4 regions of the Streptomyces sp. NPDC018263 genome follow, and region 3 is predicted to be linked to each of the others. Evidence: riboswitches for the same ligand, from Rfam matches in the RefSeq annotation. Region 3 holds a riboswitch; each other region holds the start of a gene.
The links. Region 3 has a riboswitch for cyclic di-AMP ahead of ACZ3HQ_RS27515 (C40 family peptidase). Riboswitches for the same ligand answer to the same signal wherever they lie in the genome.

Region 1 (2,171 bases), on a different contig from region 3:
TCGCAGCAGATCTCGGTGGCCGAGAAGATCCTGGCCGACCAGGGCACCACCCACTGGGCCACCTGCGCCCTGCTCGCCGGACTCACCTCGAACTCCGGCTCGGTGGACGTCGACACGGGCGTGAGCGAGTCCCCCTCCGCCGGCCAGGGCGGCTCGGACAAGGACGCCGGCAAGTCGAGCGAGGCTCCCGACGCGGGTGCTTCGTCCGATGGTTCCGACTCGTCCGGACTGGGCAATTCCTCCCCGCCGTCCGACTTGTCCGACTCCTCCGCCAAGGAGACCGGCAAGCCGTCCCCGAGCGCCGGCGAGAAGGACGCCTCCGTCGACGCCGGGAAGGACGCCGGCGCCTCCCGCTCCGACGCGTCCGCGCCCCCGGCCGCCGACCCCGGCTACAAGGACGGCGGTTCGCCCTCCAGTGCCCCCGCGGCGGAGGACGACGAGTCCTGGGAGGACGGCGGCTCCTGGAGCCTCGTCGACACCGGCGACCTCGGCGGCGGCCGTCACCGGGGCGGCAACGCCGACGAGAGCGTGACGGAGGGTCAGCACACGGCCGGCACGGGCCGCCACGCCACCGCCTCTCCGGGCACCTACACCGTCCGCGCCGGTGACACGCTCGGGTCCATCGCCGACTCTCTGGACGTGGACGGCGGCTGGGAGGCCCTGTACTCCGCGAACAAGCAGGCCATCGGCGCGAACCCGAACCATGTCGACCCGGGTCAGACCCTCGAAGTGCCGGGCGAATAGGGCGAACAGACGGCGCACAGCGGCATTTGACGCCCCGCTATATTCTTATATGTCCTATTTGGCGAAAGTGTGGGATGACTCTCAGAAGACCTGATCGTCTTTGAATTTCGCCGCGCGGCATGTCTACGGTCGGGACCGCTCGTCACCACGAGCACCCGTGGCCGCAACGCCGAATCCTGCCAGCGGCCGTCGGGGACAACCGTCGCGTCAAGCGCCGTAGGCAGGAGCGGGGGACCCAAGGTAGGTGCCCGAACCGGTGACTGACACCGGGACGGGCTTGGGGTGGAGCCACGCCTTCCGGAAGTACCGGGGAGGGGTGGCCGGGCAACTCAACCGGCCCGAACCCGACAGCTCACCTCGCAGGCGTCGGTGAGGGGATCGATCCATGCTGTTCTCCAGCAAGGGCAAGCACCGTCGCCCGTCCAAGACCGTCCGTGTCCTCGCGCTCGCCGGTGTCGCCGGCGCGGCCGTCGCGGGCCCGGTGATGGCGTCGGGCAGCGCCTCCGCCGCCACCGGTTCCGAGTGGGACGCCGTCGCCCAGTGCGAGTCGGGCGGCAACTGGTCCATCAACACCGGCAACGGTTACTACGGCGGGCTCCAGTTCTCCGCCTCCACCTGGGCCGCGTACGGCGGCACGCAGTACGCCTCCACCGCCGACAAGGCGAGCAAGGAGCAGCAGATCACCGTCGCCGAGAAGGTGCTCTCCGCCCAGGGCAAGGGCGCCTGGCCGGTCTGCGGCACGGGTCTGTCCAGCACGCCGTACAGCGGTTCCGCCGCTCCGGCGAGCCCGGCTCCCTCCACGGACACCACGTCGGAGGACAAGGCCGCGGCCGACACCTCCGAGCGCACCGCCGACGACCAGGCCGCCTCCCGCTCCACCGAGCGTCCGGACGCGAGCAAGACCGTCACCACGCCGACCGGCGGCAAGGTCAAGAAGGGCGACGGCGAGTACAAGGTCGTCAAGGGCGACACGCTCAGCTCCATCGCCGCCAAGCACAAGGTCCAGGGCGGCTGGAAGAAGCTGTTCGACCTGAACAAGGACATCGTCGAGAAGGCCGACTTCATCTTCCCCGGCCAGATGCTCCACCTGAAGTAACCGCGACCCGCTCGGCGGCCCGGCCCCCGAACCGTCCGGCCTCCGAGCTTCCGGTCCCCTGACGGACCCCCCGCCCCGGTGCGCGTTCCCCCCGCGCGCCGGGGCGGTGCGCGTTCCCCGACCGGCCCGCCTCCCCGCCCGCAGCCTTTGCCCAGAACCCTTTGTTCCGGGCGGGAACAATGGGTACGGTCTCCCTGTCCCACCCCGTCCACGAGGCGGTCGGTCGACGGCCGACGCCCCTGGGACGGTTAGGCTCTAGACGCAAGGCGTGCCACCCGCGCACGCCCCGCACCCATCGCGTCACATCCATGAAGGAGATGCTCGTGCCGTC
Region 2 (2,171 bases), on a different contig from region 3:
CTGCTCGCTGGGCTCGGCCACGCAGGCGCCCGCGTGGCGCCGGGTCACCACGAAGCCCTCCGCCTCCAGCGTGCGCAGCGCCTCGCGGACGGGGACACGCGAGACGCCGTACCGGCGGGCGAGGACCTCCTCGGTGAGCCGGCCGCCGCGCTCGTGGACCCCGGCGACGATGTCGTCCCGGATCGCCGTGCACACCGAATGCGCCGGAATTCGCATGACCCACCTCCGCCTTAATGCCCGTGAAACGCCGGCGACAGCGCTTGTCCCGTGACTCTATGACAATGCGCGAGGATTTCCGATGGCCTACCGGAATCCATGGCTATTTTTTGGACAGCACCCGTTGGACAGCACCCGGGGGAAATCGCGCAGCGAAAAGCCCCGGCCGGGTGGGCCGGGGCTTTTCGGGACCGGAGGGTCAGACGTTCACGCCGTGCTTGCGGAGGTAGGCGACGGGGTCGACGTCGGACCCGTAGTCGGGGCCGGTACGGGCCTCGAAGTGCAGATGCGGGCCGGTGACGTTGCCGGTGGCGCCGGACAGGGCGATCTGCTGGCCGGGGACGACCCGCTGGCCCACGCTGACGCCGATGGACGACAGGTGCCCGTACTGGGTGTACATCCCGTCGGCCATCCTGATCACGATCTCGTTGCCGTACGCGCCGCCCCAGCCGGCGGAGACCACGGTGCCGGCGCCGGCCGCGTGGACCGCGGTGCCGCTGGCGGCGTGGAAGTCGATGCCGGTGTGCGAACCGGACGACCACAGGGAGCTGGAGGACTGGTAGGCGGTGGAGACGTAGGAGCCGGTGATCGGCATGACGAAGGAGTTGAGGCGCTCGCGCTCGGCCTTGCGGGCGGCGCGCTCCTTGGCCTCGCGGGCCCGCTCGGCGGCGGCGCGCTCGGCGGCCTCCTCGGCGGCCTTGCGCTCGGCGGACGCTTTCTGGGCGGTGGCCTGCGCGGCGATCTCGTCGGCGAGGGTGTCGCTGACGGCGATGACGGGGGTGAGGCCGGTGTTCTCGACGGAGTTGTCCGCGGCGAGCGCCGGGGAGGCCGAGAGGGTGCCGACGACACCGGTGGTGAGGGCCGCGACACCGGCCGCCGTAGCGGTGGTGCGCTTGACCCGGCCGGGCTTGCGGTGCTTCCCGGTGGCGCACATGAACGCCATGAGCAGGCTGTTCCTTTCCTTCCCTCTCGCCTACCGGGTTAGCTGACGGGTTCGGAGCAGGAAGGTCTCCTACGGCCGCCCTCGCATCAGCGCGGGCGCCCGATTCACCCCAGGGACTGCGGTGGGTCCCCGGCTCCCCCTACGGGGGACTCGGCGATGGCTGTCCGGTGCCGCGGGCGCGGCGCACTGCCTGACGAACAGCCCGGAAGAAGCTAAAGGGGACCGGAGCGGATCTTCAAACGGGTCCGGACTTTTGTAGCGCATCCCACACGTCAGAGGGGGTAACCTCCGCCCCAATCCGGACATTTGGTGACCGGTGTTCGAGGATGCTCCCGAACACGCGTGTGGGCCCTGACGACTTGTGTGCCATCAGGACCCACTCGCGTCCGCCTACTCGGCCGAGACCACCTTCACCTCGCCGATGCCGAGCGCCTCGACGGGCTCCTTGATCTGCGCGGCGTCGCCGACCAGGACCGTGACCAGACGGTCGGCCGGGAAGGCGTTCACCACGGCGGCCGTGGCCTCCACGGTGCCGGTGGCGGCCAGCGTGCGGTACAGCTCCGCCTGGAAGTCGTCGGGGAGGTGCTGCTCGACCTGGTCCGCGAGGGTGCCGGCGACGGCGGCGGCCGTCTCGTACTTCAGCGGGGCCACGCCCACGAGGTTCTGCACGGCCACGTCCCGCTCGGCGTCGGTCAGGCCCTCGGCCGCCAGCGTGTGCAGCACCGTCCACAGGTCCGCGAGCGCGGGGCCGGTGTTCGGGGTGTCCACGGAGCCGCTGATGGCGAGCATCGCGGCGCCGGTGCCGTCCGGGGCGGAGCGCAGCACCTGGCCGAAGGCGCGCACGCCGTAGGTGTAGCCCTTCTCCTCGCGCAGGACGCGGTCCAGGCGGGAGGTGAGGGTGCCGCCGAGGCAGTACGTGCCGAGCACCTGGGCGGGCCACACGCGGTCGTGCCGGTCGGAGCCGATCCGGCCGATGAGGAGCTGGGTCTGCACGGCGCCGGGCCGGTCCACG
Region 3 (2,171 bases):
GGACGGCGTCTCCCGGCTGCGGCTGACCGCGCGCGCGGACCTGTCGGAGGCGGACATCGAACGGGCCGTACGGGTCATCACCGCCGTTCGGCCCTGCTGAGGCCCGGAAAAACCCCGTCAAATACGGTCTCGCGTCGCAGAGTTCACCCCGTTGAGCGACAGATGTCCGCGTATCTGGGGGGTTGGTTCACCGGACCGCTTCCGTGATGGCAGGCTGGCGTGCAGGCACCAGAGCGGGATCATGCCCGACCTCCGCCCCGCGTCGCCGCGCGGCCCGTGGGAGGACGGCGGGCGCACCCGTGGGAAAGGGACGACTTCGCCATGGCAGACCATCTGGAAGCATCCGTCACTCTGCCGAGCGATCCCGCCTCGGTCCGCACGGCCAGGTCCTACGTGGTGGGCACGCTGGCGAGCTGGGGGCTCCCCGCGGACGACGAGGTCACCGACACCGTGCGCCTCATCGTCTCCGAACTGGCCACCAACGCCGTCCAGCACACCCTGGGCCAGTCGCCCACCTTCACCGTGGACGTCGTACTGGCCCGTGACGAGCTGCTGCTCATCGGGGTGACGGACAGCCACCCGAGGATGCCGAAGAGACTTCCGGCCGCCGTCGCCCAGGACAACGGGCGCGGTATGGCCATCATCCGGTGCCTCACCGTCGAGTGCGGCGGCAAGCTGCGCGTCCGCCCGACCCGCGAGGGCGGCAAGACGGTCTTCGTCGAGCTGCCCTGGTGCGTGCCGAGCCAGCCGCGGCCCGCCACGGCCTGCCCGGAGCCCTCTCCGGCCCGCTGAGAGCCCATTGAGGGCCGACTGAGGGCCCCGGTGGGCCCCGGTGGGCGCCGGGAGCGGCCTCGGGGCGCGCGTACGCCCGTTGAGGCCGTCCCCGGCCGTGTCCCGCCGGACCTAGTTGACCCGGCCGTACCAGACGCTCTTGGTCCAGATCTTCTGGAGCCGCACCACGTCCCCGGTCTTCGGCGCGTGCCAGATCTTGCCCTTACCGGCGTAGATGCCGACGTGGTAGACGCTGGAACCCGAGTGGAAGAACACCAGGTCACCGGCCTTGCGGCGGCCCGAGGAGATGTGGTGCGTCTTGTTGTACTGCTGGGCTGCCGTGCGCGGCAGCTTCTTGCCGGCCTTCTTGAACGAGTACAGCGTCAGGCCCGAGCAGTCGAAGCGGCCCGGCCCGGTGGCTCCGTAGCGGTAGGGGGCGCCCTTCTTGGACGCCGCGACCTTCAGTGCCTTCGACGCGGTGGTCGCGGCGGAGGCGTCGGTGGCCAGACCCGGCACCATGATCGAGCCGCCCACGGCGGCCAGGGTGAGGGCCGAGGCGGTGCCGGCCCGAGCCATCAGCGACGGGACACGATTGAGCGCAGTCATGCGCAACCCTTCGTCAGCCGCCTGTGAAGGATGACCTGTCGGATTCGGGCTGGCGAAGTTGCCCGGCCGTGTCACCACGGCTTCACCCCAAGGGCTGCTCGGCACGATCGTCCGCGACTCGCGGACATCCGTCCCGGCGACCCGGCTTGCTCGGGTCCTCCACTCCTGCCGATGCACTTCTGTCGACCGGTCATCCGGGTGGCGGCAGGACTCGGCGTCCGCCCGGATGCGCCCCGCCGTTGTGGCGGGGTCTTGTCGTCAGTCAGGGATCTTGGCCCACTCCTGTCCGAAAATCCCAATGGAACCGGGGGTTTGTGGTGTTACTCACCACTCACCCGTTCGGGTGGACAGGGGTGTGTCCGAGCCGCCGTCAACTCCCCTCCACGGCCCCGGACCTGGGCTTCGGTCGCCGCGCTGCGGCCCGCAGGGGGCTTCGCGCGCAAGTCGGCGGGCCCGGAAACGGGCCCGGAGATACACCGGTCGGCGGTAGCACGTTCGGCCTGTTTCGGCTCGGCGGACGACACGCCGGGCCCCGTCCGGCCGTAGGCGGTGTCCGGGTCAGCCGACACCGTCGGGCGGGAGCGCGACGCGCGCGGTGCGGCGCTCCCCGTCCAGCACCCGCAGGGCGTGTGCCAGCGTGCGCCCGTGCAGCTCCCGTTCGCCCCGTCCGTGCATCAGTGCGAGCGCGTCGCGGAGCGCGGCCGCCGTGCGGACCAGCGCCTGCGCGGCCCTGAGGGCCCGGTACGTGTCCCCGTGCCGGGCCGGGTTGGCCCGGCCCAGCAGGTCGGCCGCCT
Region 4 (2,171 bases), on a different contig from region 3:
GACGTCGTCCTGATGCGGTACGAGCCCACCGCCCCCGGCACCGGCCCGCTGGACACCGCCGCCGACCGGCACTGGCTGCGCACCGCCTGCGAGCTGGCCGCGCTCTGCCCGCCCTCGGACACGGCCTTCAGCGTCGGCGCGGTCGTCGTCGCGGCGGACGGCACCGAGCTGGCGCGCGGCCACTCCCGCGAGGGCGGCGATCCGGTGGTCCACGCCGAGGAGGCCGCGCTCGCCAAGCTGGACCCGGCCGACCCGCGGCTGCCCGGCGCCACCGTCTACAGCAGCCTGGAGCCCTGCGCCCACCGCGCCTCCCGGCCCGTGCCGTGCGCCGGGCTGATCCTCGCGGCGGGGGTACGCCGGGTGGTCACCGCCTGGCGCGAGCCGGACACCTTCGTCACCGCGGCCGACGGCTCGGGGGTGCTCGCCGCGGGGGGCGTTCAGGTGGTGACGGTGCCCGAGTGCGCCGCTCTCGCACAGGAGCCGAACGCTCACCTTCCGCACTGAGGCCCACGTCACGGCGGGGTGTGTGCGCCGCGTCCCGCGGATGACGTATGCTTGAGACACAACGACGCGGGGTGGAGCAGCTCGGTAGCTCGCTGGGCTCATAACCCAGAGGTCGCAGGTTCAAATCCTGTCCCCGCTACTGAAGACTCAGGGCCGGAATCCAGTAAACGGATTCCGGCCCTGAGTGTTTTCCGGCCCCGAGTTGCTCCGGGGGCGGCTGGTGTTTTTGAGTCACCAGCAAAACTCCTGTGACTCCTGAAGCGCGGTCAACTCGCCCTCTTCGTACCGTTCCTGACCGATAAGCACCCCGTCGGATCGTCAAACGATCAAGCTGGACGGGCTTGGAATCCAGTGCGCGTGTCTATTAACGTTCGATAACGCAGCGCGGTCGTTACAGCCGTCAGCAGAGACGGCGCCGTGCGCACACGCCGAATCCCGCAAGGGAACCGGGGACCCACCACTCTGGGGTGAATCGCGTCCCGATCCGCCGTGCACCACTCTCGGAGCACGCCGGGTTTACGCGCGTAGGAGACCTTCCTGCTCCGAACCCGTCAGCTAACCCGGTAGGCGGAGGAGGGAAAGGAGTGCGCCCGCGTGGCGTCCAACCGGCCTGCCCCACAAGCCCCGTTCGCGCCGGACGCGAGTGAGCCCTTTGCCTACGGCGCCCCTCGTGCCGAGGACGGCGCGTGGGAGGAATGGAACCCCACCGAGGAGTCTCTACCCGCCGTACGCGGCCGGCACCGCGTGGCCAAGCAGCGCGGCGGCGGACTCGCCCGCAGCTCCACCGTCCTCGGCGTCGGTGTCATCGCCGCCGTCGGCGCGGGTGGCATGGCGAGCGCCAACACCGGCAAGCCGCCCGTGTCCATCGCGCTGCCCGACCTGCCCTCCGTGGACTCCCTGATCGACGGGCACCACGCGGAGGCGCCCGCCGCCTCCCTCGCCGGGGTCGCCACCGCCACGGCCACCGCCGCGAGCGACGACTCCACCGCCGACGCGGGCGAGGCGCTGCGCAGCCGGATCATGGCCCAGGCCGAGCGGCAGCAGACCAAGGCCGACAGCCGGGCCACCGCGGCGGCCGTCGCCAAGGCCGACCAGCAGGCCGCCGACGCCGCCGCCAAGGCCGCGAAGGAAGCCTCCGAGAAGGCCGCGGCGGCCAAGGAGAAGGCCGAGGCCGACGCCGAGAGGAAGGCCGAGGCCGACCGGCTCGCCGCGCTGGCCAAGCAGTACACGCTGCCGACCTCCTCGTACACGATCACCTCGGCCTTCGGGCAGGCCGGCTCGATGTGGTCCTCCGGGTACCACACGGGGCTCGACTTCGCGGCGCCCACCGGCACGCTGATCAAGGCGATCCACAGCGGCACGATCACCGAGGCCGGCTGGGCCGGGGCGTACGGCTACCGCACGATCCTCACCCTCGACGACGGCACCGAGCTGTGGTTCTGCCACCAGTCCTCGATCAGCGTCAGCGCGGGGCAGAAGGTGTCCACCGGCGAGGTCATCGGCCGGGTCGGCGCCACCGGCAACGTCACCGGGCCGCACCTGCACCTGGAGGTCCACCCCGGCGGCCAGCCCACCGGCATCGACCCCGGCGCCTGGCTGCGGGGCAAGGGGCTCACCCCCTGAGGGGTCCCCGCCGGGCTTGACCGGGTCCTTGCCCCGGAAGCGGA

Region 1: another riboswitch for cyclic di-AMP. It lies ahead of ACZ3HQ_RS17725 (transglycosylase family protein); the one in region 3 lies ahead of ACZ3HQ_RS27515 (C40 family peptidase).
Region 2: another riboswitch for cyclic di-AMP. It lies ahead of ACZ3HQ_RS14965 (M23 family metallopeptidase); the one in region 3 lies ahead of ACZ3HQ_RS27515 (C40 family peptidase).
Region 4: another riboswitch for cyclic di-AMP. It lies ahead of ACZ3HQ_RS12395 (M23 family metallopeptidase); the one in region 3 lies ahead of ACZ3HQ_RS27515 (C40 family peptidase).

The regions. Positions count from the first base shown of each region.
Region 1 is NZ_JBVHFA010000005.1:465,949-468,119, forward strand. Features, by position in the region: gene ACZ3HQ_RS17720 (transglycosylase family protein) at 1-744, shown strand, start outside; cyclic di-AMP (ydaO/yuaA leader) riboswitch at 947-1,125, shown strand; gene ACZ3HQ_RS17725 (transglycosylase family protein) at 1,130-1,840, shown strand; gene eno (phosphopyruvate hydratase) at 2,164-2,171, shown strand, end outside.
Region 2 is NZ_JBVHFA010000004.1:570,893-573,063, forward strand. Features, by position in the region: gene ACZ3HQ_RS14960 (GntR family transcriptional regulator) at 1-216, opposite strand, end outside; gene ACZ3HQ_RS14965 (M23 family metallopeptidase) at 416-1,159, opposite strand; cyclic di-AMP (ydaO/yuaA leader) riboswitch at 1,172-1,325, opposite strand; gene ACZ3HQ_RS14970 (M16 family metallopeptidase) at 1,550-2,171, opposite strand, start outside.
Region 3 is NZ_JBVHFA010000010.1:106,201-108,371, forward strand. Features, by position in the region: gene ACZ3HQ_RS27505 (8-amino-7-oxononanoate synthase) at 1-100, shown strand, start outside; gene ACZ3HQ_RS27510 (ATP-binding protein) at 322-792, shown strand; gene ACZ3HQ_RS27515 (C40 family peptidase) at 904-1,377, opposite strand; cyclic di-AMP (ydaO/yuaA leader) riboswitch at 1,381-1,563, opposite strand; gene ACZ3HQ_RS27520 (hypothetical protein) at 1,936-2,171, opposite strand, start outside.
Region 4 is NZ_JBVHFA010000003.1:678,227-680,397, forward strand. Features, by position in the region: gene ACZ3HQ_RS12385 (dihydrofolate reductase family protein) at 1-504, shown strand, start outside; tRNA gene ACZ3HQ_RS12390 (tRNA-Met) at 570-643, shown strand; cyclic di-AMP (ydaO/yuaA leader) riboswitch at 921-1,089, shown strand; gene ACZ3HQ_RS12395 (M23 family metallopeptidase) at 1,099-2,127, shown strand.